DNA from 3 places in the Arthrobacter sp. KN11-1C genome. Region 3 is predicted to be linked to each of the others. Evidence: predicted binding sites of a transcription regulator. Region 3 holds the regulator's gene; each other region holds the start of a gene.

The links. Region 3 encodes LexA, which represses DNA repair genes until DNA is damaged. Its sites were predicted from a motif close to TCGAACANNTGTTCGA; they were not measured.
Region 1: the regulator LexA is predicted to act here: its motif matches at 2,117-2,132, upstream of ruvA (Holliday junction branch migration protein RuvA).
Region 2: the regulator LexA is predicted to act here: its motif matches at 1,929-1,944, upstream of ACSBOX_RS21615 (LexA family protein).

Annotation. Positions count from the first base shown of each region.
Region 1 is NZ_CP197467.1:2,199,902-2,203,172, forward strand. It holds gene yajC (preprotein translocase subunit YajC) at 1-150, opposite strand, end outside; gene ruvB (Holliday junction branch migration DNA helicase RuvB) at 341-1,417, opposite strand; gene ruvA (Holliday junction branch migration protein RuvA) at 1,410-2,054, opposite strand; gene ruvC (crossover junction endodeoxyribonuclease RuvC) at 2,158-2,736, opposite strand; gene ACSBOX_RS10275 (YebC/PmpR family DNA-binding transcriptional regulator) at 2,781-3,271, opposite strand, start outside.
Region 2 is NZ_CP197468.1:73,851-77,121, forward strand. It holds gene ACSBOX_RS21600 (PucR family transcriptional regulator) at 1-600, opposite strand, end outside; gene ACSBOX_RS21605 (DUF6308 family protein) at 791-1,453, shown strand; gene ACSBOX_RS21610 (hypothetical protein) at 1,656-1,727, opposite strand; gene ACSBOX_RS21615 (LexA family protein) at 1,958-2,389, shown strand; gene ACSBOX_RS21620 (Y-family DNA polymerase) at 2,382-3,271, shown strand, end outside.
Region 3 is NZ_CP197467.1:2,907,119-2,910,389, forward strand. It holds gene ACSBOX_RS13590 (histidinol-phosphate transaminase) at 1-264, opposite strand, end outside; gene ACSBOX_RS13595 (LysM peptidoglycan-binding domain-containing protein) at 357-716, opposite strand; gene lexA (transcriptional repressor LexA) at 1,084-1,833, shown strand; gene ACSBOX_RS13605 (ATP-dependent DNA helicase) at 1,975-3,271, opposite strand, start outside.

The sequences.
Region 1 (3,271 bases), 710 kb from region 3:
GATTCGGCCGAACAGGCCGAAACTGGTCATGACCTCAACACCGGGGGCGAACTGGGATTGCAGCTTGGCCTGCTGTTGCTGCGTCTTCTTGTTGCGGCGGAACATCATGAAGATGAAGACGCCGAGCATGGCGAACAGCAGGATTGTCATTGGATCCACAGGGAAGTTCCGTTCTTTACTTACGTTTTTGGTTTCACGGCCATGTCTGCCCGGTGGATCCGGCGGCCGTGGAGCTTTCGCCCGCGTGGCCGCACAATGCTCCGACGGGCGGGCACAGAACCAAGGACTCGAACGTGCCGAGTGTCATACCAGTCTAGAGGGTTAAGCTGAATGGATCGTGCTATCGGCCGGTGTCGATGCTTTCAGCGCCGTTTTCGTTGTCCTCGAACAGCGCGAGCGGGTCCTGTCCGAACACTCCTGGCGGCACCGCATATCCAAGGTGCGTCCATGCCGACGCCATGGCGATCCGGCCGCGCGGCGTCCGGCCCAAGAGGCCCTCACGCACCAGGTACGGCTCGGCGACCGTTTCCACGGTCTCCGGCTCTTCCCCGACGGCGATTGCCAGGGTGGAGAGCCCCACGGGCCCACCGTTGAACTTGAGGATCAGGGCTTCGAGCACCGCACGGTCCAAGCGGTCCAATCCACGCTGGTCCACCTCGTACATGTCCAACGCCGCGGAGGCGGCACGCGCATCGATCTGTTCGATGCCGTGAACCAAGGCCCAGTCCCGGACGCGGCGCAGCAGTCGGTTGGCGATACGCGGAGTTCCACGGGAACGGCCCGCGATCTCGCTGAAGCCGGCCGAGTTGACCTTGAGATCAAGCAGTCCGGCCGAGCGGCGAAGCACGAGTTCGAGCTCCGCCACGGAATAGAACTCCAGATGCCCTGTGAAACCAAAGCGGTCACGCAGCGGTCCGGGCAGGAGTCCGGCCCTCGTGGTGGCCCCGACCAGGGTGAATGGCGGCAACTCGAGCGGAATGGCAGTGGCGCCGGCGCCCTTGCCCACCACGATGTCCACCCGGAAATCCTCCATGGCCATGTAGAGCATTTCCTCTGCGGGCCGGGACATTCGGTGGATTTCATCGAGGAAGAGGACTTCACCCTCCGAAAGCGAGGAGAGGATGGCCGCCAGGTCTCCGGCGTGCTGGATGGCCGGCCCGCTGCTGATGCGCAAGGGAGCGTTCATCTCGGCTGCGATGATCATGGAGAGCGTGGTCTTCCCGAGCCCCGGGGGGCCCGAAAGCAAGACGTGGTCCGCGCTCCGCCCGCGCATTCTCGAGGCTTCCAGCACGAGCGAGAGCTGCTTGCGGACGCGGTGCTGGCCTACGAAGTCGTGGAGGTTCTTCGGGCGCAGTGCTGCCTCGATGATGCGCTCTTCGGGTTCCTCTCCCCCGGTAACGAGGGATTGCTCAGCCACGGCTGCCTACCCGGTTTCCGGCACGGGCGCCGTCCTGCCCAAGCCAGCGAAGGGTTGCTCGCAGGATCTGGGCGACGTTGCCGGCGTCGGCAAGTTCCGGGGAATCGGCCATTGCCTTGTCGATGCTTCCGGCGGCGTCCTTTTCCGACCAGCCGAGGCTCGTCATGGCAGCCACCACTTGCGGCTTCCACACGGACTCGGCAGCGACGGCGGGGGCGGCCCCCGGAGCGGTGCCGTGGGGCACGAGCTTGCCCGCAAGCTCGAGGACGATCCTGCCGGCTACCTTCGGCCCGATCCCTGGCACCTTGGTGAATGACTTGGCGTCACCGGAATGGGCGGCCACCCGGATCGCCTCGGGCTCATGCACGGCGAGGACCGCGAGGGCCAGCCGCGGTCCCACCCCGCTCACGCTGAGCAGGACATCGAAAACTTCCCGTTCGTCGTCGTTCGAGAAACCAAAGAGGGTCAGGGAGTCCTCCCGGACGATCAACGAAGTGAACAGCTTCGCTTCCTCGCCGACATGCAGGTGGCTGAGGGTTTGGGGCGTGGCGTAGACGCTCATTCCGGCACCGTTGAGATCGATGACGGCCGTGGAGAGACTGACGTGTGCCACGGTTCCGCGGAGAAAACTGATCAAGACCCGGCTCCTGAAGTACTGCCCCGTGCATGCTGCGATTGCATCTATAGCGCGGGGGCTATCCGAACATATCTACGAATACCCTAGCAAGGGCCGCCGACAATTACCGGCCGCGGCGCGCTTTCGCTTCGGCTTCCGCCCATGCCCGCTGGGCGGGCGTGAGCGCACTGCTCCCCGGTCCGGTGGTGGCCACGGCGGCGCCGCTCCCGGCCCGCCACGCGTGCGTGACCGCGAGGGCCAGCGCGTCTGCGGCGTCGGCCGGACGGGGCGGGGCGTCCAGGCGCAGGATCTTGGTGATGAGCTTGGTCACCGCCTCTTTGTTGGAGGTGCCGCTTCCCGTGACGGCGGCTTTGACTTCCGACGGCGTGTGGAGCGCCACCGGGATGCCGCGCCGCGCTGCCGCCGCGATGACCACTCCGGACGCCTGGGCCACGCCCATGACAGTGCTGACGTTCAACTGGGAGAAGACCCGTTCGACCGCAAGAACGTCCGGCTTGTACAGGTCGAGCCATTCGTCGATGGCCTTGGCGATGACCAGCAAGCGCTGGTCCAGTGATTGTTCCGGGGAGGTTCCCACGACGCAGACGGCCACCATGGTGGCGCGTCTGTTCCGTTCGACGTCCACCACTCCGATGCCGCAACGGGTGAGGCCCGGATCGACTCCTAGTACGCGAAGAGTCAAGTCCGGGCCTCCCTGTGCGTTGTCAGGCTATGTCGCAAAAAGCATTACTCGGCTTCGAGCGCAGCCTGGACTTCCTCGCTCATGTCAGCGTTGGTGTAGACGTTCTGGACGTCGTCGAGATCCTCGAGGGCGTCGACGAGCTTCATGAACTTCTTGGCACCGTCGAGGTCAAGCGGTACCTGCATGGACGGGACGAACTCAGCTTCGTCCGTCTCGTATTCGATGCCGGCTTCCTTGAGGGCTTCGCGGATGGCCTGCAGATCGGTGGGTTCCGAGTGGATTTCCCAGTTGTCGCCGCTGTCCTTGACTTCCTCGGCGCCGGCGTCGAGGACGGCCATCAGGATGTCGTCTTCGCTGAGCCCGTTCTTGGGCAGGTTGACGACGCCCTTGCGGGTGAAGAGGTAGCTCACGGATCCGGGGTCGGCGATGGTGCCGCCGTTGCGGGAGATGGCCAGCCGGACCTCGGAGGCGGCACGGTTCTTGTTGTCCGTGAGGCACTCGATCAGGAGGGCTGAACCCTGCGGGCCGCGGGCTT
Region 2 (3,271 bases), on a different replicon from region 3:
GGTAGACAGGGAATCTGCAGCGAAGGCGATGACGCGGACGCCTTCTATCGCGTCGATGCCGTGCAAGCCAAGCACTTCCGTGATGCGGGAGACCTCGGCGGTTCCGTTGAAAACTGCCTCGTACAGCGAAGTGATATTTCGGCGGTCAAGCTTCTCGTTCGCGGCGCCATAGGTGCGCGCAAGCAGCACGCCGAGCCGGCACTGGTCAAGTGCCCGGAGTTCGTCGTCATTCAGCTGCCTGTCAGTGACACATAGCAGGAAAATACTCGTGCGGCCGACGAACCGCACCCGGATACGGTGGATCCTTACACGACCGCGCTGGAAAACGATCTGGCCGGACTGTTCGAAGTCAGTTGCACCAACCAACTCAGGCAAGTCGATGCTTGAAAATTCGCTCGAGAAATGGTGACCACGTTGCTCGATAACCTCCGCGCTGGAGCCAGCGATTATGAGATCGCAGCGCCGCAATACTTGAGTGGCCTGATCAAGGATCGCTGGAAGGCCGCCGCCGCCGGCAACCGCTTGAATCTGCGCTTCGAACGCGCGCTGCAGTGACGCGCAGGCGAGCAAATCCTGCTTCTCGAAGATTGAGTCAGTCACCGAAAAGCAGTCTAACGCACCTTCCCCGTGCGCAGCAGGGCCTCCGCGCTCCCCAGCCTGTGCATGTCTTTGTAATAGCCTCATCTGTGCTCTCCCTTCAGGTTGGGGTGTCTTGTCGGTCCACCATCGACGGTGACATGATGGACCTCTCGCATCGGGAAGCGGCATGCGCAGAACGGGATGGAGGAACGTGGACGTCAGAATCGCATCTGCGTTTCTAAGCCTCGACGATGTACTCGACCTGATTTATGGCTACGACATACGCAAGATCGACGTCTACGACCTCGGCATGGTGTCCGAAGACTCGTACAACCGTGCTGCTCTTGATCCGTATCGGTTCAGTCTGGAAGACTGCGCGCGAGTGATCGCATTGGGCGTGACTATGACGCCGCAAGAGCTTTTCGACACGATCGCCGTAGGGCGAAGCGAAGTCCTTTCCCGCATCCCCACCACGTCGAACCTGCGCGACTTCAGCACCCGAGAGCAACCGGAGCTTTGGACGACCGTCGTTCGTGTCTATGAACTAATGCGCTACCAGTATGGAATGGGCGCGACTCTCGCAACCGCACTCTTGCACCTCAAACGGCCAAGCCTGATCCCCGTGCTGCTGGAACCCTGCGTATCGCTCTACACCGAAAGCGCCGTCTTAATTGCCTCCGAAATGAAGTTCGGTGTGCCGCTGTACTGGGAAGCGATCCGCCAGGACCTCATCCATAACGAACCGACGCTAAGACTTTTACGCTCGGCCCTCGCGGAGAGAGTGGATTCTCGTTCCGCAAGGCTGTTGACACTGTCCGACCTTCGGATCAGCTGCATTCTCGCGGAGCAATACGCTTCTGCCCTGAGGAGCTAGGGCTCCTCACCGTGCCCACCCGCCAACGGAGTCATCTGCCCAGCCCCTATTGCCCGTGGAAGGCCCGCCCGGATGGAAGTAGCTGGTGGCTTGCGGGACCGGGGGGCCCACTGTACCAAGGAAGCCCGACAGGCAAGGGTGCCTGGTGAGCGACAAGCTCGAGCCGCGGATGCTGTGGGCGTCGGGGACGGGTTTGAAGTGCTTAGGATGCTTTGGCAATGGCGAGTTCGTCCCAGTGTGCGCTGGCCCTGGGGGAGAGGAAATCGCGTTTCATCTGCCACAGGACTGCCCGGGGCGTAGCCCGTCGTAGCCGAGCCCGGCGAGCCCCTGGCCGTGCCGGCCGGTTCACTTCCTCAATCGGGGAGCCGATGGCCTGGTCTTCGTGGGCGAAACGGAAGCCTGGACTCCGAATTCTCCCATCAGATGCGACATGGTGGATAAGTGAAACTGTCGGTGGGGGAGGCTAGAATTTTATTCGAACATATTTTCGAATAAAGGTGTGTCATGAGTCTTGCTTTGGACCCCCGCATGATAGACGCGGGGGCGCCTCGGGGGCACGTCCCGGTGGCACCGGTTGCCGTCCCTGCGGGCTACCCCTCTCCGAGCCAGGACTATTTTTCCTCGGAGCTCGACCTGAACGAGCACCTGATCAAAGACAAGACCAGCACCTTCATCGTGCGGGTCTGCGGGGACTCGATGGAGCCGGGCGGCATCAGCGACGGCGACGAACTGATCGTGAACAAGGCACTGGAGCCCAAGGACGGATCCGTGGTGGTGGCGATCCTCGACGGCGAAATGACCATCAAACGGCTGCGGATCACCAGGACCGGGGTGATCCTGCAGGCGGACAACCCCAAATACCCGCAGATCCGTGTTCCCGAACTCTCGGATCTGCGGATCTGGGGCGTTGCGATCAGGTGCCTTCACTATGTCTAGGCCCGCGGTGATGCGCCGCATGCAGGAAATCGCCCACATCGACGTCAACTGCTTCTATGCCTCAGCCGAAAGGATCTTCGATCCTTCCCTGGAAAACCGCCCTTTGATCGTCCTGTCCAACAACGACGGCTGCGCGGTGACGCGGTCAGATGAGGCCAAGAAGCTCGGGATTGTGCTGGGTGAGCCCTGGTTCAAGCTCGCCCCCAGGGCTAAGGAATGGGGGCTCGTGGCGAGGTCCAGCAACTACGAACTTTACGGATCGATCAGCGCCCGTGTCATGGAGCTCCTGGCCCGGTACTCGGCCTGGCAGGAGGTGTACAGCATCGATGAGTGCTTTCTGGGCGTCAAAGGCTCCGGTGAGGATCTGCTGGCCCTGGGACGGGCCATGAAAGATGCCTGCCGGACGCACGTCGGTGTGCCCGTTTGCGTGGGCATTGCCCCCACGAAGACCTTGGCGAAGCTCAGCAATAAGTGGGCCAAACACAACCCTGTCTTCGGTGGCGTGTGCCGGTGGGAATCCGTGCCGGCGGCCGAGCGCGAAGCGCTTATGTCCCGTCTGTCCGTGAGCGAGATCTGGGGCGTGGCCACCAGGCTCACGAAACGCCTGGCAGGGATAGGGATCTACTCGATTCTTGACCTCTCCAAGGCGAATCCCGTGGCGATCCGGGACAAGTTCTCGGTGGTGATGATGCGCACCGTCCTCGAGCTGCAGGGAACCCCCTGCATCCCCATGGAGGAAGAACGGATCGGACGGGACCAGCTGATCTTCTCCCGGTCCTTCTCCAAACCGATCACGACGACGGTCGACATGCGCCAGGTCATGAGCGTGTACGCGCAACAGGCCAGCGCACGACTGGCCAAGCACGAGCTGCAAGCCAAAGT
Region 3 (3,271 bases):
CTCGGCAGTGAGCTCGTGGCCAAGGTATTCCGCCAAGGCCTCGCGGAGTTCGGTGAACTCCCGGTCCGGATAGCGGTTCAGTCCGGTCGCGGCTGCCGCCACCGCTTCGGTGATGGCCGCCTGGACATCGGCCGGTACGCCATGCGTATTCTCGTTGACGTTGAGCAAAATCGGGACATCAAGCTGCGGCGCGCCGTACGGGGTCAGGCCGCGGAGGTTGGTCCGGAGGGGAAGGCGGTCAAGTCGCTCAAGCTGCTCACTCACCATGACAGTTTAAGGTGCCGCGGCGGATGCCCTGAAACTGTGACGGCCCTGCGCCCCGCTCAGGCGGGCCGCAGCCCCGGACGAAAGTGCCCTCAGGTGGCAGGAATGAACAACTGCTGGCCAGGTACGATGCGCCCGTCCTGGAGGTTGTTCAGCTGGATAATCTCCGCAACGACATCGCGGGGATCCCGGGAAGGCGCTGCCTTCCCCGCAATCCCCCACAAGGATTCGCCCGTTTGGACCGTGACGCTCGTGCTGGACGTGGGCTGCAGCTCGGCGGCGGAATCAGCAGCCTTGGCCGGTGAATTCAGGAATCCGGCCAGGCTGAGCAGCGCTGCAACCGCGAGCATTGCCGGGAGGCCGAAGAAGATCATGCGCCCCCGGCGAGTCAGGCGAAGCCGGCCCGGTGCCGCACTGCGGCCTGGCGTGTGGGTGATGGTGATTGCGGACATGAGCTGAGCCCTTCTGAACAATGCCGCATTCCGGAATCTCTGGGTGCGGCTGCCAATTCTTGCCTTCAGTCAGTGCTTGCGAGGCGGTTGATCGTCCATGTCTTCGAACGATTCGAACGAACACCCGGATCCCGCGGCACTTTTATAGAACACATATTCGAACCTTGCTATGACATTTTTAGCACTTATCAACGAACGATGTCGAGACTCGCTAGAACAAATGTTTGATAAACGCCTGTGCCTGCCCTACGTTTGAGTGAAGGAACGAGCACTGAATCAGTGCAACAGGAGGGTCTGACATTTCAGGCCGACAGTCCCGGCAAGCGCCCCAGCGGCGGACGGGCGGAACGGAAGGGCGTTGGCGAACATGGCAGCGAAAGCCACTGGCAGCGGGTCGGCCTCAGCGCGGAGCCAGCAGCCGCAGAAGGCCCCCAAGAGCCTGACCGTCCGCCAGAAGAAAATCCTGGAGACCATCCAGCGTTCAGTGAACGATCATGGCTATCCGCCGTCGATGCGCGAAATCGGTGACACCGTTGGCTTGGCCAGCCTGTCCAGTGTCACGCACCAGTTGTCACAACTTGAGAAGCTCGGCTATCTGCGTCGCGATCCCAAGCGCCCGCGGGCGATGGAAGTCCTCATGCCATTGACCTTGGACGGCGGTTCGGTCATTCCCGGCGTCGAAGCTCCGGCGAAACTCCGCAGCGCGGGCGGCCTGGCCGTCACGGAGCTCGCGAGTGCCAGCGACACGGCCATGGTTCCCCTCGTGGGGCGCATTGCTGCCGGTGGACCCATCCTGGCCGACCAGACCGTTGAAGACGTCCTGCCGCTGCCCCGCCAGCTGGTAGGCCATGGCGAGCTCTTCATGCTGAAGGTCGCCGGTGATTCCATGATCGACGCCGCTATCTGCGATGGCGACTGGGTGGTGGTGCGGCGTCAAAACGACGCGCTCAACGGCGACATCGTGGCCGCGCTCCTGGACGACGAAGCCACCGTCAAGACCTTCCGTCAGCGCGACGGCCACACATGGCTGCTCCCCCAGAACACGCAGTACGAACCCATCCTGGGCGACCATGCCACCATCATGGGCAAGGTCGTCTCGGTGCTGCGCTCACTCTAGGACGCGCACTTCAAAACGAGGTAGCCGAGGACCCGCTCCCGGGACTGGGGCTTGTTTTCAGCTCCGGGCCAACAGGCTCCGGGATCGGAAACAAACGCCGGATTCGCCGGCCTCACTCCGCCACGTGCAGATGCGGTCCCCTCAGGCCGACTCGGCGTAGAGCCGCTCGAGCGCACCGCGTACCACTGAACGGTCCGTCGTGGGCCAGAAGGGCGGCAACGCTGCCCGGAGGAAGTTGCCGTAGCGTTCCGTCGAAAGCCGTGAATCCAGTACAGCCACCACGCCCTTGTCCCCCGTTGAACGGATGAGGCGGCCGGCTCCTTGGGCCAGCCGGATGGCCGCGTGCGTTGCGGACACCGCCATGAAACCGTTGCCCCCGGACTGGGCCACCGCGCGGGACCGTGCCGTCATCAGGGGATCGTCCGGACGAGGGAACGGGATCCGGTCGATGACTACCAGCCGGCAGGAACCGCCAGGAACGTCGACGCCCTGCCAAAGGGACATGGTGCCGAACAGGCACGTGTCCTCTTCTTCGGCAAACTGCCTGACCAACGCGGCCATGGTCGATTCGCCTTGGCACAGGATGTCCACGTCCAGGCGCGATCGCATCGCTTCCGCGGCGTCCTCCGCTGCACGTCGGGACGAAAACAGGCACAAGGCTCCGCCGTGGGACGCTTTGATGAGCTCTTCAAGTTCGTCGAGCGCCTCGGGCGAGGTGCCGCGCCCCGGCTTGGGCAAGTGCTTGGCGACGTACAACATGCCCTGCTTCGGATAGTCGAAGGGCGAGCCGACGTCCACGCCGGTCCAGCTCGGGGCGCCTTGGCCAGTCAGGCCAAGGCCGCCGGCAGTGGCCTCGAAGGCAGAGCCAATGGCCAAGGTGGCAGAGGTCAGTACCACGGTATGGCCTGCGAAGAGACCTTCCCGGAGGCGTCCGGCAACGCTGAGCGGCGCGATGTTGATGAGCGCCGGCGAATCCTCGTCGGGCGCCGTGTAGCCCTGCTGCGGATCGAAGGTGCTGTTCCGGGACAGCCACACGACTTCCCGGTTTTCCCGGGCGGAGAGCAGCCGTTCGCACAACTCGAGGATCAGCATGAGCCGTGAGCGCGCTAGCTGGCGTCCGCCGTCGACCGCGTTGGACGAATCCCCCTTCGAATCGGAAAGCGCCGCACGGCACGCTTCCCGGAGCTGGTCCACGCAATCAAGCTGTTCGTCATTGAGCCCGTTGGGCAGGAGGCCGGACGGCGCACCGATGATCGCGAGTTCCAGGCGGTCGGCGGCAGCGTTCAGCGCGTCCACGGTGATGGCTGTATGTTTGCGGGCGCTCGAGGCCGCGGCATGGATCATCGCCACCGACAGCTGGCCGGACACGGCTCCGGTCACCCGGTCCTGGAGCTCATGGGCCTCGTCCACCACCACGACGTCGTATTCGGGCAGCACG